3 regions of the Janthinobacterium sp. SUN120 genome follow, and region 1 is predicted to be linked to each of the others. Evidence: predicted binding sites of a transcription regulator. Region 1 holds the regulator's gene; each other region holds the start of a gene.

Region 1 (10,605 bases):
GGCCAGCCTGATGCGCTGGGCCAGTTTGCTGCTGACCTTGCCGGCCATCTGCTATTCGGCCATGCCCTTCTTCCAGGGCGCCTGGGCCAGCCTGCGCGCGCGCACCCTGGGCATGGACGTGCCCGTGGCGCTGGGCATCCTGGCGGCCTTCTTCGGCAGCGTGGTGGCGACCTTCACGGGCCGCGGCGAGGTGTATTACGACTCGGCCACGATGTTCATCTTCCTGCTGCTGTGCAGCCGCTATTTCGAGCTGCAGGCGCGCCGCAAGGCCGCCTCGGCGCTGGAGCGCCTGCAGCACGCCTTGCCCGCGTCCGCGTCGCTGATGGCGGGCTTCCCGGACGACCGCGCCACCACCCTGGTGCCGGCCGGCAGCCTGACCGTCGGCGACGTGATTCTGGTCAAACCGGGCGAAGCGATCGCCGCCGACAGCGTCATCATCGAAGGCACGAGCGCGCTCGATTTATCCCTGCTGACGGGCGAGAGCGCGGCGCAACGGAGAAAAACGGGAGAACGGGTGCCGGGCGGGGCGATCAACGCCAGCGCGGCGCTCATCTTGCGCGTGCTCAAACCGGCGCGCGAAAGCACCCTGTCCGACCTGTTGAAACTGATCGAGCGGGCCGGCAGCGGCAAGCCGCAGATCGCCCAATGGGCCGACAAGGTCGCCGCCTGGTTCGTGCTGGGCTTGCTGCTGTTTGCCATCGCCGTGTTCGCCTTCTGGAGCTGGCATGACCCGTCGCAAGCGTGGCCCGTGGCCATCGCCGTGCTGGTCGTGTCCTGCCCCTGCGCGCTGTCTCTCGCCACGCCGACGGCGCTGGCGGCCGCCACCGACAGCCTGCTGCGGCGCGGCGTGCTGATCGTCCAGCCGCATGTGCTGGAAACCTTGCACCGCGCCACCCACATCGTCTTCGACAAGACGGGCACCCTGACCCTGGGCCGGCCCGTGCTGCGGCAAACCGAGGGGCTCGGCAGCATGGGCGAGGACGCTTGCCTGCAGGTGGCCGCCGCGCTGGAAGCGGGCAGCGCCCATCCGCTGGCGCAGGCCATCCTGGCAGCGGCAGAAGAGTTGCCAAAACAGTTGCTGCGCGCGCATGCGGAACAATTGCAAGAAGTGCAAGGCCAGGGCCTGGAGGGCATCGTCGACGGCGTGCGCTACCGCCTGGGCAATGCGGCCTTTGTCGCCGCCCTCGCCGGGCCGCCGCTGGGCGACACGGCCGTCGGCATGCAGGGCATGACGCCGCTGTACCTGGGCACGCAAGGCCGCTGGCTGACGCGCTTTTTACTCAGCGACGCGTTGCGCCCGGAAGCGGCTGACGTCGTCGCGTATTTCCACCGGCGCGGCAAGCAAGTCGTGCTGCTCAGCGGCGACCAGGAAGCGCTGACGCAAAGCGTGGCGACGGAACTGGGCATCAACACGGCATGCGGCGAATGCCTGCCCGATGAAAAACTCGATTTCGTCCAGCAATTGCAGGCCACGGGCGCCGTGGTGGCGATGGTGGGCGACGGCATCAACGACGCCGCCGTGCTGAGCGGTGCCGACGTGTCCTTCGCCATGGGTTCCGGCGCCGCGCTGGCGCAGGCGCATGCGGACACGGTGCTGCTGTCGAGCCAACTGGTTTCCGTGCTCGACACGGCGAAAACGGCGGCGCGTAGCATGCGCATCATCCGCGAAAACCTGGGCTGGGCAACCCTGTACAATCTGACGGCCATCCCGGCCGCCGCGCTGGGTTTCCTCAACCCCTGGCTGTCCGGCGTCGGCATGGCTGCCAGCTCGGCCGTCGTCATCGCCAACGCCCTGCGCCTGCGGAAAGTCTAATGGAAGCTCTCTACCTCCTCATCCCCTTAAGCGTCGTGGTCGTCTTCATCGCCCTGTGGGTGTATTTCACGGCCTCGGACAGCGGCCAGTTCGACGACCTCGTCGGACCTGGCCTGCGCGTGCTGCAGGACGACGACACGCCGGCCAAGCCGGCGCCCGGCGAACCGCCGGCCTGACTTTTTCCCACGCAATACGCTGGCGCCCGCCAGCGCCGGCAAGCGTCTTTTGACACAGGTCAAGCAGCGCTTGCAGGGATCTTGCATGGCTTTTTTGATCGAAATATCACTTTATTTCGATGCCACTTCGCTACGCTTATTTCATCCGGGGAATTTTGATCCACATCAAAGTTTTTTCCCGGTCAAACACTTACTCTCTGGCCACCATCATAAATAGTAATTCCAGGGAGAGTCTTTGTGGATCAATCGCTGAACTATAACTACAAGATCGTGAAGCAATTCGCGGTCGCTACTGTGGTATGGGGCATCATCGGCATGCTGGTTGGCGTTATCATCGCCGCTCAGCTGGCCTGGCCTGCCCTGAACCTCGACATACCATGGCTGACATACGGACGCTTGCGTCCGCTGCACACGAATGCGGTGATTTTCGCCTTCGGCATCTGCGGCCTGTTCGCTACTTCGTACTACGTTGTACAACGCACCTGCCAGGTGCGCCTGTTTTCCGACAAACTGGCCGCCTTCACGTTCTGGGGCTGGCAAGCGGTGATCCTGTGCGCCGTCGTCACCCTGCCCTTGGGCATGACACGCGGCAAGGAATACGCGGAACTGGAATGGCCTATCGCCATCCTCATCGCCGTCGTCTGGATCGCCTACGCCATCGTTTTCTTCGGCACCTTGATCAAGCGCAAGGTAAAGCACATCTATGTGGCCAACTGGTTCTTCGGCGCCTACATCCTGGCCGTGACGATTCTGCACGTGGTCAATGGCGCCGTCATGCCAGCCTCGTTCACCAAGTCGTATTCCGCCTATGCGGGCGTGCAGGACGCCATGATCCAGTGGTGGTACGGCCATAACGCGGTGGGTTTCATCCTGACCGCCGGCTACCTGGGCATGGTGTACTACTTCATCCCGAAACAGGCCGAGCGCCCCGTGTACTCGTACCGTTTGTCGATCGTCCACTTCTGGGCGCTGATCTTCACCTACATGTGGGCGGGCCCGCATCACCTGCACTACACGGCATTGCCTGACTGGACGCAATCGATCGGCATGGTCTTCTCGCTGGTCCTCCTGGCACCAAGCTGGGGCGGCATGATCAACGGCATCATGACCCTGTCGGGCGCCTGGCACAAGCTGCGCACCGATCCGATCCTGAAATTCATGATCGTTTCGCTGTCGTTCTACGGCATCGCCACCTTCGAAGGTCCGATGATGTCGATCAAGACCATCAACTCGCTGTCGCACTACACCGACTGGACCGTTGCCCACGTGCATGCGGGCGCCCTGGGCTGGGTGGGCTTCATCACCATGGGTTCGATCTACTACCTGCTGCCGCGCCTGGCGGGCCGCACGCAGATGCACAGCACGCGCCTGGTCGACGTGCACTTCTGGGTGGCCACCATCGGCATCGTGCTGTACATCGCCGCAATGTGGATCGCCGGCGTGATGCAGGGCCTGATGTGGCGCGCGGTCAATCCGGACGGCACCCTGACCTACACCTTTGTCGAGAGCGTGAAAGCGACGTATCCGTACTACGTGGTGCGCGTGGCCGGTGGCCTGCTGTACCTGTCGGGTATGTGCATCATGGGCTACAACACCTGGATGACTCTGCGCGGCAGCAAACTCCCCGTCGCCCGCATTCCGGAACTGAACGCGGCGCACGCCTGATAGGAGCGAAAGCAAATGAAATTTTCACATGCATGGATTGAAAGAAACCCCTGGCTGCTGATCGCCCTGGTCACGGTGGTGATCAGCATCGGCGGCGCCGTCGAGATCGTTCCCCTGTTCTTCCAGAAGAGCACGACGGAGCCCGTCGCCGGCCTGAAACCGTACTCGCCGCTGCGCCTGGCGGGCCGCGACATTTACGTGCGCGAAGGCTGCTACAACTGCCACTCGCAGATGGTGCGTCCGCTGCGCGCGGAAACGGAACGCTATGGCCACTATTCGGTCGCTGGCGAATTCGTCTACGACCGTCCATTCCAGTGGGGTTCCAAGCGCACGGGGCCCGACCTGGCCCGCGTGGGCGCGCGCTACAGCGACGAATGGCACCGCACGCACTTGAACAACCCGCGCGACGTGGTGCCCGAGTCGAACATGCCGTCCTACCCCTGGCTGGCGAAGACCAAGCTGGTGCCTGACGACATCATGCCGAAGATGCGCGCCCTGAAACGCCTGGGCCAGCCGTACAGCGATGAAGAGATCGCCGCCGGCCCCGCGCAGCTGCAGGACAAGACGGAAGAAGACGCCCTGGTCGCCTATCTGCAAGGCCTCGGTACATTAATCAAAACAAGGAATTAGCATGGCAATCGAAAACCTGTTTGACAGCGCCAGCAGCGTCATGACGGTGGTTTCCTTTACGACGTTCGTGGGCATCCTGTGGTGGACGTTCAGCCGCAGCAACAGCGACTTCGACGCGGCGGCCCGCCTGCCGTTCGCCGACGACGCGCTCGACTATCCGGCCGAGGCCGAGATGACCCTGGCGAAGGAGCACAACCATGGCTGACTTTACCAATGGCTTCTGGAATATCTACGTCATCGTGCTGTCCCTGCTGGGCATCATCGGCTGCGGCGTGCTGCTGTACTCGCAGTCGAAAATCAAAGTGGTCGAGGGCGCCCCTGCCGACGGCACCACGGGCCACGTCTGGGACGAGGACTTGAAGGAACTCAATACCCCGATGCCGCGCTGGTGGATGTGGTTGTTCTACATCACCATCGTCTTCTCGCTGGCGTACCTGTTCCTGTATCCGGGCCTGGGCAACTATGCCGGCAGCCTGGGCTGGAAATCGACGGGCCAGTACGAGGAAGAGCTGAAGAAGGCGGAAGCCGACTACGGTCCCCTGTTCAACAAGTACCTGAGCCAGGACTTGAAGACGGTGGCCGCCGATCCGCAGGCGCAAGCCATCGGCCAGCGCCTGTTCCTGACCTACTGCGCGCAATGCCACGGTTCGGATGCACGCGGCAACAAGGGCTTCCCCAACCTGACGGACAAGGACTGGCTGTATGGCGGCGAACCCGACATCATCAAGACCACCATCATGCACGGCCGCAATGGGCAAATGCCACCGATGGGCGCCGCCCTGGGCTCCGAAAAGGATGTCGAGAACGTGGCCCATTATGTGCTGAGCCTGTCCGGCTCGACCTCGGATCCCGTCAAGTCCGTGCTGGGCAAGGCCAAGTTCGGCGCCTGCATGGCCTGTCATGGCGCCGATGCCAAGGGTAACCAGATGCTCGGCGCGCCAAACCTGACGGACAAGACCTGGCTGTACGGCGGCAGCGCCGACACCATCATGGAAACCGTACGCAAGGGACGCAGCAACACCATGCCGGCCTTCAGCGATTTCCTCGGCGAATCCAAGGTACACGTGCTGTCGGCGTATGTCTGGAGCCTGTCGAATCCGCAGGCACCCGCAAAGTAAAAATGGAACCTCAAGTCATCAAGATGTATGCGGCCCGCGAGCAAATCTACCCTCGCGAGGCCAAAGGACGCTACGCTACCTGGCGATGGGTATGCGTATGGCTTACCCAGCTCGCGTTCTACGGCTTGCCGTGGTTGACCTGGAATGGCAGGCAAGCCCTGCTGTTCGATTTGACCACACGCAAGTTCTACATTTTCGGCGTCGTGCTGTGGCCCCAGGATTTCATCTATCTGGCGGCCCTGCTGATCATCTGTGCGTATTTGTTGTTCCTCGTCACGGCCATTGCCGGGCGGGTGTGGTGCGGGTTCTCTTGCCCGCAAACGGTATACACGGAAATTTTCCTGTGGGTCGAACGCCGCATCGAGGGCACGCGCAGCGCACGCATGGCCCTCGACAAGCAGGGCCCCTCCGTGCGCAAGGCGTTCAAGAAGACGGCCAAGCACCTGGTATGGGGCGCCATCGCCCTGTGGACGGGCTTTACCTTTGTCGGCTACTTCACGCCGATCAAGGAACTGGCGCAGTCGGTGACCACGCTCAATTTCGGTCCCTGGGAATGGTTCTGGGTCTTGTTCTACAGCCTGGCAACCTACGGCAACGCGGGCTGGCTGCGCGAGCAAGTGTGCAAATACATGTGCCCCTACGCGCGCTTCCAGAGCGCCATGTTCGACCAGGATACCCTGATCATCACCTACGATGCCAAGCGCGGCGAACCACGTGGCGCCATGAGCAAGAAGGCCGGCAACAACGACAAGCTGGGCGATTGCATCGACTGTACCCTGTGCGTGCAGGTGTGTCCGACCGGCATCGATATCCGTAACGGCCTGCAGTATGAATGCATCGGTTGCGCCGCTTGCGTCGATGCCTGCAACAGCGTGATGGACAAGGTCGACCGGCCACGGGGACTGGTACGCTACAGTACCGACCATGCGATGGAAAACAACTTCAATTCGAAGCAGATACGCCAGCGCGCCATGCGCCCGCGCGTCTTGATCTACACTTCCATCCTGGCCCTGATCATCATCGCCGTGTGTACTTCGCTGGCCCTGCGCACGCCCCTGAAAATGGACGTGATCCGCGACCGCGGTTCCATGGGACGCGAAGTGGAAGACGGCATGATCGAAAACGTCTACCGCCTGCAGATCATGAACACGTCGGAGCAAAGCCAGCATTTCAAAATCAGCGCTTCCGGCTTGCCGGGCCTGACCTTGCTGACGCGCGAAGAAGTGACCTTGCAGCCGACGGAAACGCTGGGTTGGCCGATCCGCCTGCGCGTGCCGCACGGCGTGGGAGAGAAGGGCTCGAACAAGATTGCGATCGAATTGCAATCGCTGGACGACCCATCGCTGCATGTGCGTGAAAGCGCGGTATTCATCGTGCCACGTTAACAAGGAAAGGCGGACGGGGACCGGGTGCCCTCGCCGCCGCCACGAAGTTGCAGGAAGGCCGGTCCCCATGCGGGGACTGGCTGATTACACAGGAGAAACACCATGTCCGACAGTCTGAAACTGCAAGCACCCGTTGCACCGTGGTACAAGCATCGCTGGCCATGGCTGCTGATGATCGGCCCCGGCCTGTCCGTGGTCGTCGGCAGCTTCATGGGCTATATCGCGTTTACGCAGCCCGATGCGCTGGTGGTGGGCGATTATTACAAGCAGGGCAAGGCGATCAACCAGGATTTGAAGCGCGACACGATCGCCAGCGACCTGGCGATGGATACGCGCCTGTCGTATGACGTGGCGCAAGCGCGCCTGACCGGTTCCGTGCACAGCTTCGGCAAGGCCTATCAGGCGCCTTTGCAGCTGCACCTGGCGCATGCGACCCTGCCGGAAAAGGATATCAAGGTGCTGGTGCAACCCGATGCGGCCGGCAATTTTTCCGTGGCGCTGCCGATGCTCGAGCGCAGCCGCTGGCAAGTGCTGGTGGAAAACGACAAACGCGAGTGGCGCCTGTCCGGCATCTGGACCTGGCCCCTGCAGCGCAGCATCGCGCTGCATGCGGATGAAGAGCTATAACGTACAGCGCTGGGAAAACCGTAGCGAGCGGCAGTGATTTGTGGTTGAGAAGCGCAGCTGTGCTATAGCACAGCGAGCATCGCAGGCCGCAAAGCGCGACGCGCAGCAGGTTTTGACGGTGCTGTTATTTGCAGGTGTCCGTGCCGGCCGTAATCGCCTTCAGTTTCGCCGGCTGCAGGATTTCAATTTCCCGGTTCGAGACGCGCAGCCAGCCTTCCTTCTTGAACTTCGACAGCAGGCGGCTGACGCTCTCGATGGTCAGGCCCAGGTAGTTGCCGATTTCCTCGCGCGACATGCGCAGCTGGAAATTGCTGCCCGAATAGCCGCGCGCTTCATAGCGCGACGCCAGGTTGACGATGAAGGCGGCAAAGCGCTGCGTCGCCTGCATATTGCCCAGCAACAGCATGACGCTTTGCTCGCGCGTGATTTCCTGGCTCATCATGCGGTGGAAATGGCGCAGCAGGGTCGGCATATTGCCCAGCAATTGTTCCAGGCTGGAAAACGGGATTTCACACACTTCGCTGTCTTCCAGCGCCACCGCATTACAGTGGTGGCGGTCGGCGCTGATGGCGTCCATGCCCAGCAGTTCGCCCGCCATCTGGAAGCCCGTCACCTGCTCTTCGCCGCCCGGATTGATCTGGTACGTCTTGAAATGCCCCAGGCGGATCGCATACAGGTTCTGGAACGAGTCGCCGATACGGAACAGCGAGGCGCCGCGCACAATCTTGCGGCGGCGGCCGATGATCTGGTCCAGCCTGTCCATGTCGCCCACATCGAGGCCCATCGGCAGGCACAATTGATGCATGCTGCAGGTCGAGCATCGCGCACGCAACGCCTCCACGTTCACGGTGGGCAAGGTTGGAGTGAGTAGCGCTTCAGTCATGTCGGTACCTTTTAGAAAATGCAACAACAAGTTTACTGCATACAGCCGCATACAGGGTTGCCGTATACCAATTTCACCGTAAATTCGGCGAATAAACGACGTCCAGCCTTTAATTATATGGCAACATCGTCAAAAGCCCGTACGGGGCGGGCAATTTGCGCGGCGGCGCTTGCCAAGCTGGGGCATTGATAGGAAAATTCCTGACAGCATTATCTGCCGCCTGTGCCGCCCGGTACTGAAAAGGAAATCATGAAGCCTCTCGGCATTAAAGCAAAAGTCGCGCTGGCCACCAGCCTGACCTCGATCGCCATGATCGCGCTGGTCACCATGATCCAGGTGCAGCACATGCGCGACGACTTCACCCGAGTACTGCTGAGCCAGCAATCGTCCCTGATCACCCGCACCGCTGCCGAGCTCGACGACAAGCTGGGCATGCTGCTGCAGATCGTCACCCTGACGGCCCGACAGCAGCCGCCGGAATTGATCGCCCGGCCCGCCCAATTGCGCGAATACTATTCGCGCCGCTCGATGCTGGTGCTGTTCGATGACGTGCTGGTGCTCGACGCGCATGGCGCCGTCGTGGCCGACATGCCGGAAGTGGCGGGGCGCGCCGGCATCAACGTCGCCGAGCGCGAGTATTTCCAGACCGTCCTGCGCACGCGCCAGCCCATGATCACCGAACCGATGCTGGGCAAGTCGAGCGGCATGCCCATCGTGCAGATGGTGGCGCCCGTGCTGGCCGCCGATGGCCAGGTGGCCGGCGTAGTGATCGGCGTGCTGCGCCTGTACAAGGACAATCTGCTGGGGCGCCTGCGCTCGGAAAAGATCGGCAAGAACGGCTATTACTTCATTCTCACGCGCGGCGCCGTGCCGCGCTACGTGCTGCACCCCGATACCAGCCGCTTGCTGCAACCGCGCAAGCCGAACGCCAACCTGACGACGACCCAGTTGCTGAAGGAAGATGGCGAAGGCAGCATGGTCAGCACCAACAGCCGCGGCATCACGGCCGTCAACAGCTTCAAGCGCCTGAAATCCGTGAACTGGCTGCTGGCCGCCTCGCTCCCCGTCGAGGATGCCTTCGAACCGTTCGATGGCGTGCTGTACCGATTGGTGCTGTGGAGCATCCTCGCCTCGCTGCTGGCCGCCTTTGTTCTGGGCTGGGTCACCGTGCGCCTGCTGTCGCCGCTGGTGCGCCTGCGCGACACCCTGCAAGCCCTGCGCACCAGCGGCAGCCGCTTCACGCCCGTGCCGGTGCAGCAGCGCGACGAGATCGGCGAACTGACGGAAGCGTTCAACGGCCTGATGAGCGAACGCGACCGCCTGCAGCAGGAACTCGAATCGCGCGCGGCGGAGCTGGAACAGGAACGCGACCGGGCCGAGGCGGCCAACCGCGCGAAGAGCGATTTCGTGGCCAACATGAGCCATGAAATCCGCACGCCCCTCAATGCCGTACTGGGCATGGTGTATTTGCTGGGCAATACCAGGCTCGACACGGAACAACGCAAGTATCTGACCATGGTCAGAGTGGCGGGCCAGTCGCTGCTGGGCATCCTCAATGACGTGCTCGACTATTCGAAGATCGAGGCGCGGCGCATGGAGTTGTCGCCCGTCGAATTCGACCTCGATGAAGTCATGAATACCCTGGCCACGACGATGACGATGAATGCGGGCGAAAAGGAGCTGGAACTGGCCATCGCCGTCGAGCCCGACGTGCCGCGGCGCCTCGTGGGCGACGCCCAGCGCCTGCAGCAAATCCTCGTCAACCTGGCCGGCAACGCCATCAAGTTCACGGAGAGCGGCGAAGTGGTGGTGGCCGTCAGCCTGGCCGAGAACGAAAACGGCCGCGCCTGGCTGCGCTTCGAAGTGCGCGACACGGGCATCGGCATGACGGAACTGCAGCAACAGCAGCTGTTTGCCGCATTTTCCCAGGGCGACCAGAGCATCACGCGGCGCTTCGGCGGCACGGGCCTGGGCCTGGCCATCAGCAAGCAGCTGATCCACATGATGGGCGGCGACATCGCCGTCGCCAGCAGCGAAGGCAAGGGCAGCCGCTTCTGGTTCAGCGTGCCCTTCGAAATGCTGGCGCAGCCGGCCGAAACGCGGCGCACGCCGGCGCTGGGCCAGCTGCGCCTGCTGGTGGCCGACGACAACCGCACCACGCGCGAACTGATCGTCAAGCTGATCGAGGCGTGGGGCTGGCTGGCCGACGAAGTGGACTCCGGCTTTGCCGCCATCGAGCTGTACCGCGAACGCCTGGCGCAGCAGCAACCGTACGACGTGGTGCTGGCCGACTGGCACATGCCCGTCA
Region 2 (10,605 bases), on a different contig from region 1:
GCACCAGCCTGACGCAGCTGCACGCCACCATGCAGCAGATGCTGCTTGCCGCCCGCCCGCAACACGTGCCGCAGGCGCCGCAGTACGGCGAGTTTCGCGCCGGCGACGTGCGCCATTCGCAGGCGGACATCGCCAAGGCGGCCCGCTTGCTCGGCTATGCGCCCACGCACGACCTGGCGCAAGGCTTGCGGCACACCATCGCCTGGTATGTGGCGCAGGCGGACGGGGCTTGAAAAACACGCCGGCCAGGCAGGCACGTGCCGGCCGCACCTGTGGTGCGCACGCAGGCGGCCTGCGGCGTGCGTGTCCGGCACTGGCCATTCGCATGTTTTCATTGCCAGATATGCATGCTGACATACATATCAGATACAGATACACATACCCGATACACATACCCGATACCCACACCAGATACCCATACCAGATATGTCTACCAGATGCTCATGCCAGATGCGCAGGCTCGCTATCCGTCCGTCCGCCTGCCGCCCGGCCGCGAGACCGCCAGACCGATTGGTGCCCGGTGCCTGGCATTCAGCGTTGCGTGGGCGGCGCTGTCGGCGTTGCTGACGTTGCTGCTGACGTTGTTGATGACGCTGTCGGCGCGGGCGGCTCGGGTACGCCGTCGCTCTTGCTGCGCAATACCCGGGGCGAGCCCCGAAAGTCGGCCGTATGCAGGGTGACGGGACGGCGCCAGACGCGGGCGATGTACGCCAGTACCTGTTCCGCCCGCTCCAGGTCGAGGCCGCGCCCATCGCGCAGGTGGTCATGGCGCAGCACCAGGCTGCCGTCGTCGTTGAGCAGGGTGACGGCGATGCACGGTGCGCCATAGTTGTATTTGGGCGCCAGGATGGCTTCGCGGATGACCCGCAAGTCGCGGCTGGCCAGGCGCGTTTCGCCGTCGCGGCGGCTTTCATGCACGAACAGGCCCAGGCGGTCAGCCAGTTCGGCATCCAGATAGTTGCGAATAAAACTGCAGTCATCGTCGTCGCGGCAAATCTGGCGCGCCCGAGCCAGTCCTTCGCGTTCGATGATGTGTTCCCACATGCAAAAGCCCAGGTGATAGGGATTGACGGCCAGCGCCTGCTGGTGCTCGCCCGCATATGGACGCACCACGTCCGAGTGCGACTTGAGGGCGGCCAGGTACAGGGCCGGCGGCAGGAAATCCGCTTCGCGCAGCAGCCGCGCATGCCAGTACGAGGCCCAGCCCTCGTTCATGATCTGGCAGGCGTACACGGGATAGAAGTAAAACGACTCTTCGCGCACGGCCAGGAAAATATCGCGTTCCCAGTCGGCCAGGTCCGGCCCATGTTGCGCGATGAACCATAGTAAATCGTACTCGGGCTGCGGCGGCAGGAGCGGGCGCTGCGTCACGCGGGCCCGTGCCGTCTCGCGCGCCGCCAGCGCGGCCGCTTCGCCGGGCAGGCGCCGGTAGCGTCGTGCAAACGGATCGTCTCCTCCGGCGCCGCCACGCCTGCCGGCGACACCGGCCGGTCCGGACAGCGCGGCATAGGGCGGGCGGTGCAGCTCGGCGTGGATGTCCACGTGCTGCTCCAGCGCCAGTGCCGCGTCGAGCACGGCTTCCACCTGTTCCTGCCCATGGCGTTGCAGCGCCATTTCAAGACGTTGCGCCCGCGCCGCGCTCTGTTCCAGGATGTGCTGGCCCGCCATGGCGCCGAAACGCAGGAACAGGGCATTGCGGCTGGCGAAATCGGCGTGGCCCAGCACGTGGGCCGTGACGAGGGTGTTTTCCGCCACGGAATTGTGTTCGGCCATGTAGGCATGGCAAGGGTCGCCAGGAAACATGACTTCGAACATGTGCGAGTTGCCCATCTTTTGATGCACGAGCTGGTGGATGTAGCGCACGCCGAACGACCAGTGGCGCATGCGCACGGGCAAGCCATAGATGGCGATTTCGGCCATGAAACTGTCCGGCACCAGCTCGAACTCGACGGGGGCGAACGCCAGCCCCAGTTGCCGCGCCAGCGCTTCGATGCGCGCCGCGTAGCCGTCCAGGCCAATTGTGTTCGCCGTGTTCGCCGTATCGGCCATATCGGCCATATTGGCCGTGTTGGCGTGGCGCGGGGCGTCATGCCGCATCATGCCGCATCCTCCGTATCGGCCGCCTCGTGCCGGAAAAAGGTGCGGATGGCTTCCCACACGTCGTCGCTCTTGCCGAGGATGCTGCTGTGCAAGGGCGAGCCGCGCCGTTCCTGCTCGGCGAACAAGCTGTGCATTTCAGTTTCCAGGCTGCGCGGCACGCCGGGCACGGTTTCCACATAGCCCATATAGTTAAGCAAGACGGCCAGTTCGCCCAGGGCCGCGCTGGCCGGCCCCCGGTCTTCGCTGAAATTTTCGCCATCGGAGGCGTAGAACAGATAGGCGTTGTAGCGGCCCGGCGCGTAGTGTTCCTGCAGCAATTCGCGGCTCAGGCGAAATGCGGTGGAAGCCATGGTGCCGCCCATGCCATTGACCTGGAAGAACTCGGCTTCGGAAAATTCCCAGGCCCGCGTCGTATGGGCGATAAAGCGCGTCTCCACGCGCGCATACCTGCGGCGCAAGCCTTGCAAGGCAAAGAAAAAGAACGATTTGGCCAGCTTGCGTTCGGGCTGCGCCATGCTGGCCGACACATCCAGCACGAAAAACACGACGGCGTTCGTGCTGGGCCGGGGTTGCGGCAGCACCTGGCGGTAGCGCAAGTCCTCATTGGTGAAGGGCACTGGCTGCGCTTGCAGGGCGCGCCGCTTGATGGCTTCCTTGACGGTGCGCCGCCGGTCCAGCCGCGAACGGGCGCCATGCCGGTCCAGGCCGCTACGCACGAGCTGCACGTCGTCGATGGCGCCCAAGTGGCGTGGCGTCAGGTGCGGCAATTCGAAGGCGTCCCACAGCCAGTCGAGTATGTCGTCGATGGGAAACTCCAGCAGCAGGCGCACGGCCCCCTCGCCATCGCCGCCGTCACCTTGCGTGCCGGCGCCGCCCGTGGCGGCGGGCCGGGCCGGGCGCAGGATATCGCCGGGCTGGCCGTCCCCCTGGCCCGCGCCCAAGCTGCTGCGCGCGGGCGCGAGGCGGAAACGCGCATGTTCGAGCAGGCGCATGGGCACTTGCACCGTGCGCTGCTGCGGCCCGCCGATCAGGTCGGGCGTGGCGACCAGCTCGGGCAAGTGCGCCTGCACGGCTTCGCGCACTTTCTGGTTGTGGCGCAGCCAGTCGCGCGCGCCGCGCGAGAACAGCGCGTACCAGGGCTGGGCCAGGGCTGGCGCGCCACCCGCCGCCGCCGCGCCGGCGGAACCGGCGGAACCGGCCGTGGCGGCGGGGTTCGCCGTGCCTGCGGGGTCCGTGGAATCCCCCCAGGCCGGATGGGCATCCTGTGTGCTGCTGGCTGGCGTCGTGGTGGCGGCCATGGCTATTCCTGCGCCAGCAAGGTGGTCACGTAGTTGAGCGCTTCGCGCGCGCTATGGGCGTCATAGCCATATTCGTCGACCAGGCGCTGCTCGACGGCGGAGATCCTGGCCCGCACGTCGTCGTCGGGCCGCTTGGCCGAGCCGACGAGGCGCAGCACGTCGCGCCGCTGTTCGAACAGGTATTGCTGGATGGCGTCGTGCAATGGCGCATGGCTGGCCAGGCCAAACGCTTCGCCCCGCTTGAAGGCGCTCATGGCCTTGCGCACCACTTCTTGCCGGAAGGATTGCTTGCCCGAGTCGCTGATGTGGATTTTCTCTTCCACTGCGCGCAGGAAGCGCTCGTCGGGACGGCGCTCTTCGCTGGTGATGGGATCTTGGATCTGGCGGTTGTCGAGCATGGCTTCGACTTCATCGAGATATTTGTTCAGCAAGTCTTGCGCTTCTTGCTCGAATGATACGAACAAGGCCTTGTGCACGTCGGCCTTGACCCAGCGGTTATAGAAATCCTTGCGCGTGAGCACCAGGTAATCGACCCATTTGCGCTTGCGCCGCGGTTCGATGCGCGCATCGTTTTCGATGCCGTCTTTCAGGGCCAGCAGCACGTCCATGGTGGACAGGCTGTTGCGCTGGGCGGAAATGATGGCATGCGACAGGGCATTGATGACGAAGCGGGGCGACACGCCCGACAGGCCTTCGTCGGGCGACTTGTCGCGCTCGCGCATGCGGCGCAGGTCGGCCGGCTGCAAGTCGTCGACATCTTCGTTCGCGTAGATGCGCAGTTTCTTGACCAGCTCGGCCTCCTTGTCCTCGCCCTCGGGCATGCGGCTGAGGATGGCAAACACGGCCGCCGCATGCAGCAGGTGCGGATCGAGGTGCACGTCGCGGAAGGCGGGCGCGGCCGCGAGGATCAGCTTGCGGTAGATGCGCGCTTCCTCGCGGTAATTGAGCGTATAGGGCACTTGCACGATGACCATGCGGTCGAGCAGCGCCTCGTTTTCGCTCTCTTGCAGGAATTTGCGGAATTCGGCCAGATTCGTGTGCGCGAGAATGGTTTCATCGAGGTAGATCAGGGGGAAGCGCGACACCTTGACATTCTTTTCCTGCGTCAAGGTCAGCAGCAAGTAGAGGAATTCCCGCTTGACCTTGAGGATTTCGATCATTTCCAGCATGCCGCGGCTGGCCGCGTACACGGCGCCGGACCACGACCAGGCGCGCGGATCGCCTTCGTCGCCGTATTGCGCCACTTTCGACAGGTCGACGGAACCGACCAGGTCGGCCAGGTCGGCCGTCGTGGGATCGTGCGGCGCATACGTGCCGATGCCGCAGCGGCCCGCCTCGGACAAATGGATGCGCTCGACGGGCATGCGCAGGAAGTCGCCCGCATACTGCTCTTCCAGGCGGGCGCGGCAATGTGGGCACAGTTCGCCCTGCAGCTCGGCATCATAGCTGGCGCGAAAGTCGGCGCGCATGCTGTGCGGCACCAGGTGCAGCGGCGATTCGTGCACGGGACAGCCGGCGATGCCGTACAGCGCGCCTTCGCTGCTGTGGCTGTATTCTTCCAGGCCCCGCTTGAGCAGGATCACCATGGTCGACTTGCCGCCCGATGGCGGGCCCAGCAACAGCAACATGCGGCGGCCCACTTCGGAGCCGGCGGCGGCCGCCTTGAAGTAGGCGGCGACCCGGTCGATCGCCTCGTCGATGCCGAACAGCTCGTCGTCGAACAGGCGGCAGCGGAAGCGCCCGTTGCCGTCGGTCTGGCCATTCCAGCGCATCATGTCCCACAGGTACTGGTGCGCGCTGCGCGTCAGCAGGGCGGCGCGGCCGGGCAGGATTTGCTCGAGGAAGTCGGCAAAACTGCCGCGCCAGGGCGTGATGCGGTGTTTTTCCGCCCAGGCCGCCATGCCGTGCACGAAACCCGCATGCTGGGCCGCGCCACCGGCGTCCGTCGTATTGTCGGCGGCTGTATTGGCGCCGGCTGAGGCCGCTACCGCAGGGGCGTCGTCGGATTGGCGTGTCATACCAGGGCTCGTTATTGCAGGGCTCGTCATTGTTTCCCCATCCTTGCTGTTGCTGGCGTTGCTGCCGTGGAGCAGGCCCGGTTCCAGCCTGTCGGCCAAGTATACGGCGGCGCCTCTGCCCGCACGCCTGATCCCGCTCAACCTTGACGAGGGAACTATTTTTGCACTCGCTGGCCCCCATTGGGGCAGGGCGGCCAGGCATCCGCGCGGTTCAATCCAGATCAATACCGGCCCGCGCAGCCCGTCCACACTGGAAGCTTGCGGCGACCCACGAGGAGAACACGATGATAGGCAACGAGAATGGTTTCAGCGCCCCGCCCGGCAGCAGCGGCAGGGGACAGAGCGCGGACGATGAAGAGGCCGTCGGCCAGTTTTCCGTCCCCGGCGAAGACGACAATACGATCGAGAGCGCGTCCGTTGCGGATGTGCCCGACGCCCTGAGCGGCGTCAGCATGGAATTGCTGGAAATCAAGCGCAGCATCGAGGACGGCATGCGGCAAAGCATCGCGCAAGCGGGTGGCGCGCGCGCGGCCGACGCCTTCAGCGACAGCGGCAATATCCAGGGCGTGTCCATCGGCCTGGGCGAGGGCGCCAGCGACAGCTCGTCCGGCGAGCCGGGCTTGCCGGCCCTGACCCTGTACGTGGCCGAGCCCACTTCCGTCGACCGCGCCAAGGCCGCCATCGTGGGGGCCATGGGCGTGCGCGCCGTGGCCAGCGACAAGGTGCCCGTCAACATCGTCGTCACGGGCGTGATCGATGCGCAGCCCCACCGTTTTCGCCTGCGCCCCGCGCCGGGCGGCGTGTCGGTCGGGCATTTCCGCATCACGGCCGGGACCATCGGCTGCCTGGCCGTGGGGCGCAGCGCGCCGCGCAACAGCCGCCTGATGATTCTTAGCAATAATCACGTGCTGGCCAATTCCAACGGCGGCGTGTTCAACGATTGCATCGTGCAGCCTGGCCCCATCGACGGCGGCCGCTGCCCGCAAGACCAGGTGGCCGTGCTCGAGCGTTTCGTGCCCATCAATTTCAGCGGCGGCGTCAACTTTGTCGATTGCGCCACCGGCTGGGCCTGGCCAGACAGGGTGCGTCCCGAACTGGTCTACCTGAGCGGCGGCGTGCCCGCGTACTTCCGCATCAGCAATGCGCTCGTGGCGCCCGCACTGGGCATGATGGTCGGCAAGTCCGGCCGCACGACGCAATTGACGCAGGGCCGCATCACGGGCCTGGGCGCCACCATCAACGTCAATTACGGCGGCGGCCGGATCGCCCTGTTCCAGGACCAGATCGCCATCACGGGCGTCAGCGGGGCGTTCAGCGCGGGCGGCGATTCCGGCTCGTCCATCTGGACCTGGAACCAGCAGCGCAATCCCGTCGGCCTGCTGTTTGCCGGCGGCGGCAACATCACGTTTGCCAACCAGATGCGGCGCGTGGTGGTGGCGCTCGACATCAATTTGTACACTTGAGCACGCTTTAGGAGCAGGCAAGGCGGCCCCGCGCCGCCTTGCCTGACGCTGTTTTTTGCACGATGACGATCTTGCTCAAGTCTTGCTCAAGTCTTGCGCAAGGGCGGCTGTCGCGCATGGTCTTGGCCGGCGAAGCGTGCTGCAGCGCCGGTTGGCCGGGTGTATCATGCAAGGCATCGGGAGGGTTTGTCATATCAGGAGGGTGTGTCATGTCAAACAGTAAGTTCGCACAATCGCCATATGCCGTCTTCGAGGACGCCGCCATGCCGTACTTGCCGGATGCCCCTCCTGGACAGGGCCCGGGACAGCATGCCCAGGCCGCGCCGCACGGCCGCCTGGAAGCGGCCCGGCGGCGCAACGAGCGGGCGCTGATGGCCATCGACGGCGTGGAAGGCGTCAGCCTGGGGCAGACGGCCGTGGGCAAGGAAGCGCTCGTCGTGTACCTGCGCGACTCGTCCGTCAAGCGGCGCGTGCCGTTGCAGGTCGAGGGTTATCCGGTGGAAACGAGCATCACGGGCCAGATCGATATCCAGCAGCGCTAGACCAGCGGGACTGGCAGTGGGGGCATCAGGCCGCAGATGGCGGCGGAAGGCCTGTCGCCAGGCCTTCCGTGTTTACTGTCAGCCTGGGCTCAGGCGACCGATCGCTGCGGCCACGCCCGCGCCATAGGCGGGGTCGCACAGGGTGCAGTTGCCGATGTGGCGTTGCTTGACTTGTTCCGAGGCGCCCGAGATGGCGCGCGCCGTATTGTCGAACAAGGCTTGCTGCTGCGCCGCGGTCATCAAGCGGAACAGGGCGCGCGGCTGCGAATAGTAATCTTCGTCGACGCGGTGGTTCCAGTGGTCGGCCGCGCCTTCGATGCTGAGCGGCGGCTCGCGGAAATCGGGCTGTTCGGCCCATTCCTGCTCGCTGTTCGGTTCATAGCCCAAGGTCCCCCCCTGGTTGCCGTCGACCCGCATCTGGCCGTCGCGGTGATAGCTGTGGAACGGGCATTTCGGCGCGTTGACGGGGATATGGCTGTGGTTGACGCCGAGGCGGTAGCGCTGCGCGTCGCCATACGAGAACAGGCGGCCTTGCAGCATCTTGTCCGGCGAAAAGCTGATGCCGGGCACCACGTTGGCCGGATTGAAGGCCGCTTGTTCCACTTCTGCGAAATGGTTGTCGGCATTGCGGTTCAGTTCCAGCACGCCCACCTCGATCAGCGGATAGTCGCCGTGCGGCCACACTTTCGACAGGTCGAACGGGTTGAGGTGATACGTGCCTGCCTCTTTTTCCGGCATGATCTGCACGTACAGGGTCCAGCGGGGGAAATCCTTGTTTTCGATGCTTTCATACAGGTCGCGGTGCGAACTTTCGCGGTCCTTGCCCACCAGTTCCTCCGCTTCGGCATCCGTCAGGTTCTGGATGCCTTGCTGGGTTTTAAAGGTGAACTTGACCCAGAAACGCTCGTTTTGCGCATTCAGGAAGCTGAAGGTATGGCTGCCGAAGCCGTGCATGTGGCGGAAGCTGCGCGGCAAGCCCCGGTCGCTCATCACCACCGTCACCTGGTGCAGGGCTTCCGGCAGCGAGGTCCAGAAATCCCAGTTGCTGTTGGCGCTGCGCAAGCCCGTGCGCGGGTCGCGCTTGATGGCGTGATTCAAATCGGGGAATTTCAAGGGGTCGCGCATGAAAAACACGGGCGTGTTGTTGCCGACCAGGTCCCAGTTGCCTTCTTCCGTATAAAACTTCAGGGCGAAGCCGCGGATATCGCGTTCCGCGTCCGCCGCCCCCCGTTCGCCCGCCACCGTGGAAAAGCGCGCGAACATCGGCGTTTGCTTGCCCACTTCGCCAAAGATTTTCGCCCGCGTGTAGCGCGTGATGTCGTGCGTGACGGTGAACGTGCCATGCGCGCCGGAACCCTTGGCATGCATGCGGCGCTCGGGAATGACTTCGCGGTCGAAGTGGGCCAGCTTTTCCAGGAACCACACATCTTGCAGCAGGGCGGGGCCGCGCGGGCCGGCCGTCTGGATGTTCTGGTTGTCGACTACGGGCGCGCCAAAGGCGGTGGTCAGCTTTTTCATTGGACTCTTTCTTTATAGGGGAGGTCAACGGACGAGCCAGGGCCTACCCAAACACTGGCTGGGCTGAGCGTGTACGACGTGCTCACCGAGGCTGGTCCAGAGTAACAAATTTCTAAAAAGCAAATTCAGTGTAATCCATTTCGGAGCCGGCAACAGCCCCGCCACGTCCGGGGAAGCGGCTTGCCCATCATAGCCTCTCGGCCTTGTCCAGCCCAACACGATTGACCTGGCGCAAAGCGCAGCGTGATTTTCCGACGTATTGGCGATATGTATTGGCGGTATCAGCGATATTTGGCCCAGTTCGCCCGCAGCCACGTCAGCACGGCGGCATGGCCGCGTATGTCGGCGGGCAAGTGGCGCTGGATCAGGCGTTCGCATTTCAAGGCCGTGGCCAGGCTGCCGCCGGACCAGCTGTTGCAGCTGTACAGCACTTCATACCATTCGTGGCGGTTCAGCAGGGAGCTGTCGGGGATGCCGCGCTGCGCCGGGTCGTCGCCCGCCGCCGGGCCATCCGGATAGCTGAACTGCAAGTCGCTCTTTGTCATGGGGCCCAACCGGTGATCTGCCATGCCTGCCTCGCGATGAAGTTGTGCGCGAACAGCTGTCCGTGCCAGGCAAGCTTATGCCACCGGCAAGCATTCCATTTGGCAATATGGGCCGGCCTTGACCTGGCTTAAAACTTGTTCCAGTTATTGTGCCGGTGCTCCGTCGCTTCCTTCATCAGGTGGCCGGCGCGCAGGGCGTCGTCCGCTTGCACCGTCATGGCCAGTTCCTGGATGGCGGGCGGGTATTCGTGGTGGGCCGCTTCTTCCAGCAATTCGCGGCCTTTTGCCAGATCGCGCGGCACGCCGCGGCCTTCGCGGTAGGCGTTGTACAGCAGGAACATGGCGTGTGGATTGCCCAGTTCGCTGGACTTGTCCAGCCAGTGCGCGGCGGTCACGGGGTCTTTCGGCACGCCTTCGCCATTCGCGGCCAGCAAGCCCAGCATCAGGGCCGCCTTCGCGTGGCCTTGCTGCGCCGCCTGGCGGTACCACAGCCATGCCTGGGCCGGCGTGGCCGCGCGCAGCATCTGGCCCAGCTCGAAGGCCGCTTCCGTGTCGCCCGCGCGGGCCGCCTGTTCGAACAGGCTCAAGGCCTCGGCACGGCGTTCGGCGCGGGGCTGGTAAATCAGCGCCAGTTCGCGCTCTGCGACGGGCATGTCCTTGCCGGCCCAGCTGCGCACCTTGCGCTCGGCCTGGTGGTCGCCCGCCTGGCGCGCATGCATGGCGACGGCTTCGATTTCCGCCGCCGTGGGCGGTGGCGACGCCTGGCAAGCGGCCAGGACGGAGGCCAGCACGACGGCGGGCAGGGAGAGTGCGTGTTTCATTGTGATCAGCTTTCATCAAAACGGGCCGGAACTGCGCTTGTTCCGGCCCTCGGACCTTATTTGCTCAGGTCGATGCGGTACTTGGCAAAGCCGCTGGCGTCGAGTCCGCCTTCGGCCGCCACGTTGGTGATGCCGCTGCCTTGCGCCAGCGCCAGATGGCCGGGCGCCGAGCGCAGGATCACTGGACCGGCCGTGGCCGTCTTGACGAAGCTCCAGCTGCGCGCGCTGCCATTGTTGGCCAGGGTCACCTTGCCGCCCTTGGTGCTCAGCGACGCCAGGTAGTTGCTGACCACGGCCTGG
Region 3 (10,605 bases), on a different contig from region 1:
AGACTTGATTTCCGTGCGCACGACGTCCGTGATGACTTCTTCCGATGTCGGCTGGATCGCGTATTCGCGGCCGTGGCGGTCTTTCACGCGCATCAGTTCGTCGCCCATCTTGGTCCAGCGGCCCGTCTCTTGCCACAGTTCGGCCGGCTGCACGAGCGGCATCAGCAGTTCGATACCGGCGGCTTTGTTCATCTCGTCACGGATGATGGCTTCCACCTTGCGGATCACGCGCAAGCCCATCGGCATGTAGGTATAGATGCCGGAACCGAGGCGTTTGATCATGCCTGCACGCATCATCAATTGGTGGCTGACGATTTCCGCGTCAGAAGGTGCATCTTTAAGTGTGGAAATAAAAAAACGGGAGGCGCGCATAACGGTGAATTCTTTTTAAAAAGAGAGGGTTATAATCAACCTAATTTTAAAGGATTAGCTGGCTGATGCGTCCATACTTTACACAAATGCGCTCAATTGGTGCGATTCCGGCGCTTTTCGCACCCCGAAAAGGTCACCGGCTTGCGAAGTTGTGGGTAATTATGTAAAAAAGGATGCACTGTCGCAGAAAGTTTGAGGTGCATTATGCTCGACCGTGAAGGGTTTCGGCCCAACGTCGGCATCATCCTGCTAAACGCCCAGAACGAGGTGTGGTGGGGCAAGCGGGTGCGCGAGCACTCATGGCAGTTTCCGCAAGGCGGTATCAAATATGGCGAAACACCGGAACAAGCCATGTTTCGCGAACTTGAAGAGGAAATCGGACTCAGACAGGAACACGTCAAAATTGTCGGCCGCACCCGCGACTGGCTGCGCTATGAAGTGCCAGACCACTTCATCAAGCGCGAGATTCGCGGCCATTACCGTGGCCAGAAGCAGATTTGGTTTCTGCTGAGAATGTGCGCGCGCGATAACGACGTCAATCTGCGCCTGACCGACCATCCGGAGTTCGACGCCTGGCGCTGGCATGAATACTGGGTCCCGCTCGATGTCGTCATTGAATTTAAACGCGATGTCTACCAGCGTGCCTTGCAGGAGCTGTCCCGCTTCCTGACCTGGCCCGTGCATGGCAACGCACAGCAAGCGCACCGCCACACGTCGCGCTACCTGCGCCAGCCCCATGCGCCACGGGCACAGGATGGGGCGGCACTGGCCAAGCCTTGCGACGGCATTGCCGCCGAAGGGTGTACGCCGGAGTTGATCTTGCCGGGCAAGGGGTAGTCCACCGCAATGAACGCACTCTCCCACGCAAAAGGGGCAGCCTGAACAGGCTGCCCCTTTTTTCATTCTGGCAGGAAACTTCCCTGCCGGCAAGGCTGACTTAGTTTGCTGCCGGCGCTGGCGCAGCGGCTGGCACGTCGAGCGTGATCGCCTTCAAGCCCAGGATGTTGCTGCTGTAGTGGCGGATCTTGTTGGCCAGGGCTGGGTCATTGTTCAGCTTTTGACCGTACGACGGCACCATTTCCACCATCTTGGCTTGCCATTCCGGCGTTGCCAGGCGGCTCTTGAAAGCCGTTTGCAGCACCTTGATCATGATCGGCGGCGCGGTCGAGGCGCCTGGCGACGCACCCAGCAGGGCGACGATGCTGCCATCGGCGGCGCCGACGACTTCCGTGCCGAACTGCAGCAAGCCACCTTTTACGGGGTCATCCTTGACGATTTGCACGCGCTGGCCCGCGTTTTGCAAGGTCCAGTCTTCCATCTTGGCGTTCGGCAGGTACTCGCGCAAAGTCTTCAGGCGATCTTCCGGCGTGTTCATGACCTGTTCGACCAGGTATTTCGTCAGCGGAATATTGTCGTAACCGGCTTGCAGCATGGGTTTCACATTGCCAGTGCCGATCGAGGCAGGCAAGTCGATCCACGAACCGTTTTTCAGGAACTTGGTCGAGAAGGTGGCAAACGGGCCAAACAGCAAGGCTTTCTTGCCGTCGATGATGCGCGTGTCCAGGTGCGGCACGGACATCGGCGGCGAACCGACGGACGCCTTGCCGTAGACCTTGGCCGCATGCGCCGCCACCAGTTCCGGATTGGTGGTGACCAGCCATTGGCCGCCCACCGGCACGCCGCCGTAGCCCTTGGCTTCAGGAATGCCCGATTTTTCCAGCAGCGGCAGCGAACCGCCGCCGGCGCCGATGAAGACGAACTTGGCGCGCATGGTCTTTTCCTTGCCGGCGTTCAAGTCTTTCACCGTCACGTTCCATACGCCATCGGCGCCGCGCTGGATGTTTTCCACCTGGTGGCGCAGGTGCAGGACCATGCCGTGGCTGTCCGTCAGGTACTTGACCAGGCCGCGCGTGAGGTTGCCGAAATTGACGTCGGTACCGATTTCCATGCGCGTCGCGGCCACTTTCTGGCCCTTGTCGCGGCCTTGCATGACCAGCGGCGCCCATTGCTCGATCTGCGCCTGGTCTTCCGAGAACAGCATGCCCTTGAACAGGTTTTCCTTTTGCAGCGCGGCGTAGCGCTTCTTCAAAAAGGCAATATTGTCATCGCCCCACACAAAGGCCATGTGCGGCACGTTATTGATGAAGGTTTGCGGCGCGCCCAGGTGCTTGTTGGCGACCTGATAAGCCCAGAATTGCTTGGAAATTTCGAATTGCTCGTTGATGGCAACGGCTTTCTTGGTCTCGATGCTGCCATCGGCCGCTTCGGGCGTGTAGTTCAGTTCAGCAAACGCCGAGTGGCCCGTGCCTGCGTTGTTCATCGCATCCGAGCTTTCGGCGGCCACGGAATCGAGGCGCTCGACCATTTCCATCGTCAGCGACGGATCGAGTTCCTTGAGCATGCTGCCCAGGGTGGCGCTCATGGTACCGGCGCCGATCAGCAGCACGTCGACCGGTTTTTCGGACGAGGCCGGAGGGGTCTTGTCACATGCCGCCAGGATCAGGCACGACATCAAAAGTAATAGCGATTTACGCATACGTAACTCCGTTTATGAATACTGAAGGATGATTCTTGCGCGCCACCGTGGCGGCACCATCGCCGTATTGAATGAAAAACAGCCAGCCAGCCGGAACGCCAGGGCGGTCGGACAGGTCAATGTCGATGGTGATAGGCATGCTGCCGCGCTCAGGGATATCCCAAGAGCATGATCTGGTGGCAAAGGTGCGGGCAATGGACAGCGCGGACCTCGTTGTCGGCTGAAAAACCGGCAATGAAATCGCCGTCATGTCCAGTGCAAATATCAAGAGCGGCGATTTTATCACCGTTATTTGGCGCCGCCGGGCCGTGGCGGTAGTGGATAATACTTACTGCAGGGTATTAAATGACGGTGACTATCGGGTCATGCATGCGGCCGCCAGACGGCAAAAAGGGCATCCTCGATGCCCTTTATTTATGTACGCGGTACAATGCCGGCTGCCCTTTAGCCATAGTCCTTCAGCCATGTTCAACCCCTCTTCCGACGATGTGCGCCGTTTCTTTTGCGAAACATTGCGCAAGCACCGCGCCCATGAAATCCTCACGCCGATGGAAGCCATTGCGCTCGACTGGATCCTCGAACACCCCGAGTATGAAAACGAGCTCTCCGACGTCGAGGCGGCGCTGGCGCGCGACTATTCCGTCGAAGGGGGACAAGCCAATCCTTTCCTGCACCTGTCCATGCATCTCTCGATCACGGAACAGGTGCAGGTGGACCAGCCGCGCGGCATCCGCCCGGCCGTCCAGCAGCTCACCCAGCGCCTCGATTCGGCCCATGCCGCCCAGCACGAAGTGATGGAATGCCTGGGCCAGATGATCTGGGCATCGCAGCGCTCGGGCTTGCCGCCGGACACGGACGCCTATATCGACTGCGTCCGCCGCCGGTAGGAACACCTGTCAAAACCTGCTGCGCGTCGCGCTTTGCGGCCTGCGATGCTCACCGTAATAGAGTACGGTTGCGCTTCTTAGCCACAAATCGCTGCCGCTCGCTACGTTTTTGCCAGGTGTTGTACCAGTACTACCTCACATCGGTTTTACTGCCTCCTTCATGCGCTGAGGCAAGACCTGTGCCGGCCCTTTGTCCCGCAATCCCAGCACCACCTGCAACGCCATGGCGATGGCGCCGACGATGAAGACCACGTCGCCAAAGGTGCGTATCCAACGCAGGTTCTGCAACAGCGGCTGCTGCATGAACGCTTCGCTGCGCGCATACCACAGGCCTTCCGTCACGCTGGCGTGGAACTGGATGATGCCAATCGGCAGCAGGCTGGTAAAGATCATCAGCACCAGGCCCGCGTTCAAGCCCCAGAACGCCGTCTTCATCAACGCAGGGCTGAAACGGTAGTCGGGCCGCAGATAGCGCAGCACCAGCAAGGTAAAGCCCAGTGCCAGGAAGCCGTACACGCCGAACAGCGCCGCATGCGCATGCACGGGGGTCGTGTTCAAGCCCTGGATGTAGTACAGCGCGACGGGCGGATTGATCATGAAGCCCAGCACGCCCGCACCCAGCATGTTCCAGAAGGCGACGGCGACAAAGCACATCATGGGCCAACGCAGGTTTTCCATCCATGGCGCGCGTTCCTTCAGGCGCCAGTTTTCCCACGCTTCATGTCCCAGCACGATCAGCGGCACCACTTCCAGCGCGCTGAAACTCGCGCCGATGGCCATCACGGGTGTGGTGGTGCCGGCAAAGTACAGGTGGTGGAAAGTGCCGGGAATCCCGCCCAGCATGAACAGCGAGGCCGACGCCAGGCTGGCCGTCGTGGCCATGCGCACCGAAACCAGGCCTAGGGTCGAGAAGATGAAGGCCAGCGCCGTGGTGGCGAACACTTCAAAGAAGCCTTCCACCCACAGGTGCACCACCCACCAGCGCCAGTATTCCATCACCGATAAATGCGTGCGTTCGCCGTAGAACAGGCCGGCGCCATAGAACAGGCCGATGGCGCCCACGGATGCGGTCAAGAGCGCCAGCAAGTTCTTGTCGCCGCCCTTCTGGCACAGGGCCGGTATGACGCCGCGCAACATCAGCACCAGCCACAGCAGGATTCCGACGAATTTGCCGATCTGCCACAAGCGCCCCAGGTCCACATATTCATACCCCTGGTGGCCGAGCCAGAAATTCCACTCGGGCGGCATCACTTGCGCGATGGCCAGGTAATTGCCGATAAACGAACCGACGACCACCAGCACCAGGGCCCAGAACAGCACGTCGACGCCCAGGCGCTGCCACCTGGGATCCTTGCCGCCATTGATCAGGGGCGCCAGGAACAGGCCGGCGGCCAGGAAGCCCGTGGCGATCCAGAACAGCGCGGCCTGGATATGCCAGGTGCGCGTGAGCGCATACGGGAACCAGCGCGACACGTCGATGCCGTAGAACTGCTGTCCCTCCACCGTGTAGTGCGCCGTGAAGCCGCCGATGAAGACCTGGAAGATGAACAGGGCCACCACCAGGAACAGGTATTTTCCCAATCCCCGCTGCGAAGGCGTCAGGGCGAAAGTGGTGAGCGGATCGCGCGGACCGGCCGCCGGCAGCGCTTCGTCGTGGTCGCGCAGGAAGGCCCAGCCCCAGACGAGGAAGCCCACGCCGGCCAGCAGCACCACCACGCTGGCGACCGACCAGACGAGGTTTTCGCCGCTGGGCTGGTTGCCGATCAGCGGTTCATGCGGCCAGTTGTTCGTATAGGTCACTTTCTGGCCAGGACGCTCGGTGGCGGCGGCCCATGCCGTCCAAAAGAAGAACTGCGTCATCTGTGCGCGCCGCTCGGCGCTGGGCAAGGTGTTTTCCTTCATGGCGAAATGCTCGCGGCTGGCGTGCAGCGCAGGCGCGTCGGAGAACAGCTGGTCGTAATAGTGCGCCGTGCTGGCGATGGCTTGCACGCGGCGCGGCGACAGGCGCAGCACCTGCGCCTCATCGACCCGGTTGCCGCGGTATTCCAGCCTGAGCGCTTCGCGCAGCGCCGCCTGCGCAGGGCCATCGAGCGCCGCGTAGGCCTTGCCATGCTGCTCTTGCGCGGCCAGTTCCAGCCAGGCCGTCAATTCGCGGTGCAGCCAGTCGGCCGTCCAGTCGGGCGCCTGGTAGGCGCCGTGGCCCCAGATCGAACCGAGCTGCATGCCGCCGACGGATTGCCAGGCCGTCTGGCCGTCGAGGATGCCCTCGCGGTCGAACAGTTGCCGGCCATCCTGCGCCAGCACTTGCGCGGGGATGGGCGGCGCCTGCCGGTAGACTTCCGTGCCGTAGTAGCCGAGCAGCGAAAACGTCACGATCAGCACACCGATCAGGGTGAACCAGAGTTTTTTGTACGGACCCATGGGTCATTCCTTTGTCAGTGCACCGCGGCCGGCGCAAAGCGCTCGAACAGGATATTGTTTTCAGTATGGATGTGCGCCATCAGGTCTGCACGGAAGGTGCGCAAGCCCGTGTACAGCGCGCGCCAGGTGGTACAGGCGCCGCCAGGGGCGGTGATATCGTTCGTCATTGCCTCCATGGCGCGCAAGGCCACGCCATGGTCGTCATGTTCCATGCGCATGACGTTGATGGGCGCGCCGGCACGCGGGCCCTGGCCGCGCACGATCATCGGGAACAGCACGTCTTCTTCCTTGCGCATATGGCTTTCCAGCTCCTGCGCCATGGCCGACAGGTGTTCCGCCAGCCCGTGCGGACAGTCGGCGCGGTCGCCATGCACCTGCTCGACCTTGCGTGCCAGGCGTATCAGCTCGGGCAACTGCTCGCGGTGCACGGCGTGGTACCGCGCCAGCAGGTGCTCCACCAGCTCGGTGGCCGAGGCTTCCTGCCAGTCACGCTCGCCGCTGGTATCTGCGCGCCCTGCCAGCAGCCGCAATTCCTCGACGATGGGTGCCGCATCCACGCCGGCCGCTTCGGCTGCTGCGCGCAGGGTCTTGTTGCCGCCGCAGCAAAAATCCAGGCGGTGCGCATCGAACAGGCGCGTGGCGCCAGGGATGCGGCGGGCCAGCTGGCCCAGGGATAGCTCGATCATTTCCATAACAGTTCCTTGAGGATGAATAGGTAGATTTATTGCACCGCGCCTGCGTGGTAGACGCCGGGTACGGGTTCGCCCGTCACTTCCAGCACGCCCACGGCGCCCTTGCCGGCGCGCGACAGCGCATGGTCGACCAGCAGGTAGCTGCCGGGGTGCTGTACCTTGAGTTCGACGATGGTCGCGCCGCCCGGTGCCACCAGGGTGGTTTGCACGTCGTGTTTCGGGCTGCTGATCGAGCCTTCGCTGTACACCTTGTCGAAGATCTCGCCGATGATGTGGAACGACGAAATCTTGTTCGGGCCGCCGACGCCGAAATAGATGCGTACCGTCTCGCCGACTTTCGCCTGCAATTTGTGCGTCTTGCTCAAGGCGCCCACTTCGCCATTGAAGACGTAGTAGTCGGGCAGCTCATTGGCCATTTTTTCCAGGTTCGGTTCCTGGTGCACGGGCGCGCCGTGCGGACGGCCCGTGTACATCTCGCCCTGCATCACGTAATACTCTCGATCCACCTTCGACAGGCCGCCTTCCGGTTCGACCAGGATCATGCCGTACATGCCGGCGGCGATATGCTGCGGCACCAGGGGGGTGGCGCAGTGGTACACATACAGGCCCGGATTGAGCGCCTTGAAGGTGACCGTTTTTTCCTGTCCCGGCGCTACCTGCGTGTGCTGTCCGCCGCCATGGCCGCCCGTCACGGCGTGCAGGTCGATCGAGTGGATCATCTTGCTGTCCTTGGCATTGAACAGAGTCAGTTCGACCGTGTCGCCCACTTTCGCGCGCAGCATCGGACCGGGTACCTGCCGGTTGAAAGTCCAATACGTAAAACTGGTGCCGTCATCGAGCTTGCCTGGCAATTCCACCGTCTCCATGCGGTACTTCAGGGTTTGCGGCGCGCGCGCGCCGATGGCGGTGGGCACGGAGGCAGGATTGGCCGCCACGCTGACAGCCGATGGGTCGGGGCCGCGCATCGGCGATGGCGCGGGCGTGTACAGGGCCAGCGCGGCGGCCTGGCTCGATTCGCTGGCCGCGCTGCCGGCGCCGGCAGCCTTCGGCGCTCCCGCTTCGGCCAGCGAAGTGCCGCTCACGACCAGCTTGCCTTCCATGCCGATCTGGCGGTGGCCGGGAATCGAGCAGTAATAGGTGAACGTACCGGCGCGCGTGACCTTGAAGCGCACGGTGGTGCTGCCGCTATTGGCGCTGAATTTGCTTGAAGCCACGTTCAGCTCGGGGATCAGCAGGTCGTGTTCGGCGCCTTCGCCGCTTTTCAGCACGAGTTCGACCGTTTCCCCCACCTTGGCCGCCAGCACGGGGGTGACCTGGCCCTTGGCGTCGATGAATACCATCTTGCCGTCGACGATATTGGTTTGCAGTTCATAGCGCTTGACCGCGGCGGCGGCAGGTTTGGCGGCAGTGGCGGCAGCGCTGGCAGGCAGGCTCGCCTGGGCCTGCACGGACAGGGGCATGGCCAGGACACAGACGGCGGCGGCAATGGCGCGGAGGGAGGGAGTCGTTTTCATCAAGCTTTCCTTGGTCTTGTATGCCGGTTTGGCACTCATACCTAGGCAAACCGTGTGCCAGGAAAAACTTGTTTTAAATCAACGATTTGAAAAACACAGGGTCGTAATGACCCTTGTTTGCCGTGGTTCGTTGTACCCTGCATGGTACTTATGACCACCACTGCCATCCACCTGCTGCTGCTCACCGACCTGGTCGCCGACCTGCCCGTGGCAGTGCGACTGCAGCGCCTGGTCGGCAGCCTGCGCGCGCACTTCGGCTGCGAAGCCGTGGCCTTGCTCAAGCTCGATGGCGAGCACTTGCGCCCCGTGGCGATGGCCGGCCTGGCTAGCGACGCGCTGGGGCGTCGCTTCGCCGTCGCCGACCATCCGCGTCTGGCCGCCATCCTGCAACGGCGCGGCGTGCTGTGCTTCCATCACGACAGCTCCCTACCCGATCCCTACGATGGCCTGATCGCCGAGCGGGCCGGCGAACCGCTGCCCGTGCACGATTGTATGGGCATGGCGCTGGACCTGGAGGGCGAACGCTGGGGTGTGATCACGCTCGACGCCCTGCAGGTAGGCACCTTCAATGGACAGGCGCAGCGCGACCTCAGTGAACTGGCTTGCGCCATCGAGGCGGCCGTGCGCGTGACCCGCCTGGAAACGGAAATCCGCGCCCTGCGCCTGTCGGGCGGCGCCATGCTGGCCGATGCGCAAGCGCCGCGCGAGGAACACGATTTCGTCGGCCAAAGCAGCGCCATCATGCACTTGCTGCACGAATTGCAAGTGGTCGCCGATTCCGAACTACCCGTGCTGCTGCTGGGAGAGACGGGCGTCGGCAAGGAATTGTGCGCACACCGCCTGCACCGGCTGTCGCGCCGCGCAGGCAAGCCCTTGATCCATGTCAATTGCGCGGCCTTGCCCGAGTCCCTGGCCGAGAGCGAATTGTTCGGCCATGTACGCGGCGCGTTTTCCGGCGCCGTCAGCGACCGGCCCGGGCGTTTCGAGGCGGCCGAAGGGGGCACCCTGTTTCTCGATGAAGTGGGGGAGTTGCCGCTGTCGATACAGGCCAAGCTGCTGCGCACCTTGCAAAATGGCGAAATCCAGCGCCTGGGCGCGGACCGGCCGCGCCGCGTCAACGTGCGCGTGATCGCCGCCACCAACCGCAGCCTGCGCGAACATGTGCGCGACGGCTCGTTCCGCGCCGACCTGTATCACCGCTTGTCCGTGTATCCCGTGCCGATTCCACCGCTGCGCGAGCGGGGCAATGACGTGCTGCTGCTGGCCGGTGGTTTTCTTGAGCTCAACCGCGCGCGCCTGGGCTTGCGCAGCCTGCGCCTGTCCGCCGCGGCGGAAAACGCCCTGTGCCACTACCGCTGGCCGGGCAACGTGCGCGAACTGGAACATGTGATCAGCCGGGCCGCGCTGAAAGCCGTGATCCGCGGCGCGGACCGCAAGGACATCGTGACCTTGGAAACGGATATGCTCGACCTCGATGCGCTGGAGGCGCCAGCCGGTGCGAACGCGTCGCTGCCTGCGCCGGCCGCGTGCGGAGCGCCAGCAGCGCCGCTGCTGTCCATGCATCAGATCGTGGAAGCGAGCCAGCGCCAGGCCATCCGGCAAGCGCTGGTGCTACATCAGGATAACTGGGCCGCTGCCGCGCGCCAGCTGGGGCTGGACGCCAGCAATCTGCACAAGCTGGCGCGCCGGGTGGGGCTGAAGAACACCTAACCAAACCTACTGCGCGTCGGTATAGGCAACCTGCGATGCTCACTGTGCTTCAGCACAGTTCCGCGTCTCGGCCGCCTCTCCCTTCCGCTCGCTACGGTTTTGTCAGATGTCAGAACAACTAATAACCCCTGCGATACCGCTCAGCGGTGAATGACCAGGGTGGTCGGCAGGCTGTGCAGGTAGGCGGCCAGGTCCTTGATGTCCTGGTTGCTCAGCGGTTTCACCTGGCCCGTCATGATGGCGTTATTGCGGCCATTGGCCTTGTCGCCCCGTTTATACGCCGTCAAGGCGTGTTCCAGGTAATCCTTGTGCTGACCCGCCAATTTCGGATAGGACGGGTCGATGGGCGAACCGTAATCCTTGCCATGGCAGGTGGCGCAGCTGTATTTTTCGGCCAGGGCCTTGCCCGTATTGATATTGCCGGCGGCGCTGGCGGAAAACGAGACGGTGGCCCAAACGAGGGCGGCGAGTAG

The links. The regulator FNR, encoded in region 1, switches genes on or off when oxygen is low (the NO sensors DNR and NnrR bind a similar motif). The targets are predictions, from matches to a motif close to TTGATNNNNATCAA.
Region 2: a site for FNR is predicted at 5,628-5,641, ahead of O0879_RS04750 (serine protein kinase). Genes of this name have one in related genera too.
Region 3: a site for FNR is predicted at 8,491-8,504, ahead of nirK (copper-containing nitrite reductase). Genes of this name have one in related genera too.

Annotation. Positions count from the first base shown of each region.
Region 1 covers NZ_JAPUBW010000004.1:365,796-376,400, reverse strand. The annotation lists gene O0879_RS22280 (heavy metal translocating P-type ATPase) at 1-1,813, shown strand, start outside; gene ccoS (cbb3-type cytochrome oxidase assembly protein CcoS) at 1,813-1,989, shown strand; gene ccoN (cytochrome-c oxidase, cbb3-type subunit I) at 2,227-3,654, shown strand; gene ccoO (cytochrome-c oxidase, cbb3-type subunit II) at 3,670-4,284, shown strand; gene O0879_RS22260 (cbb3-type cytochrome c oxidase subunit 3) at 4,286-4,489, shown strand; gene ccoP (cytochrome-c oxidase, cbb3-type subunit III) at 4,482-5,402, shown strand; gene ccoG (cytochrome c oxidase accessory protein CcoG) at 5,405-6,787, shown strand; gene O0879_RS22245 (FixH family protein) at 6,890-7,414, shown strand; gene fnr (fumarate/nitrate reduction transcriptional regulator Fnr) at 7,539-8,297, opposite strand; gene O0879_RS22235 (response regulator) at 8,547-10,605, shown strand, end outside.
Region 2 covers NZ_JAPUBW010000001.1:1,049,386-1,059,990, reverse strand. The annotation lists gene O0879_RS04765 (SDR family oxidoreductase) at 1-233, shown strand, start outside; gene O0879_RS04760 (SpoVR family protein) at 532-2,100, opposite strand; gene O0879_RS04755 (DUF444 family protein) at 2,097-3,398, opposite strand; gene O0879_RS04750 (serine protein kinase) at 3,401-5,416, opposite strand; gene O0879_RS04745 (hypothetical protein) at 5,701-6,879, shown strand; gene O0879_RS04740 (hypothetical protein) at 6,887-7,072, opposite strand; gene O0879_RS04735 (hypothetical protein) at 7,089-7,421, shown strand; gene O0879_RS04730 (catalase) at 7,500-8,939, opposite strand; gene O0879_RS04725 (hypothetical protein) at 9,221-9,484, opposite strand; gene O0879_RS04720 (tetratricopeptide repeat protein) at 9,613-10,305, opposite strand; gene O0879_RS04715 (bifunctional 2',3'-cyclic-nucleotide 2'-phosphodiesterase/3'-nucleotidase) at 10,362-10,605, opposite strand, start outside.
Region 3 covers NZ_JAPUBW010000002.1:1,348,897-1,359,501, forward strand. The annotation lists gene O0879_RS15775 (proline--tRNA ligase) at 1-372, opposite strand, end outside; gene O0879_RS15780 (RNA pyrophosphohydrolase) at 577-1,209, shown strand; gene mqo (malate dehydrogenase (quinone)) at 1,310-2,908, opposite strand; gene O0879_RS15790 (hypothetical protein) at 2,901-3,158, opposite strand; gene O0879_RS15795 (DUF1841 family protein) at 3,373-3,795, shown strand; gene O0879_RS15800 (nitric-oxide reductase large subunit) at 3,931-6,216, opposite strand; gene ytfE (iron-sulfur cluster repair protein YtfE) at 6,231-6,908, opposite strand; gene nirK (copper-containing nitrite reductase) at 6,938-8,422, opposite strand; gene norR (nitric oxide reductase transcriptional regulator NorR) at 8,573-10,132, shown strand; gene O0879_RS15820 (cytochrome c) at 10,273-10,605, opposite strand, start outside.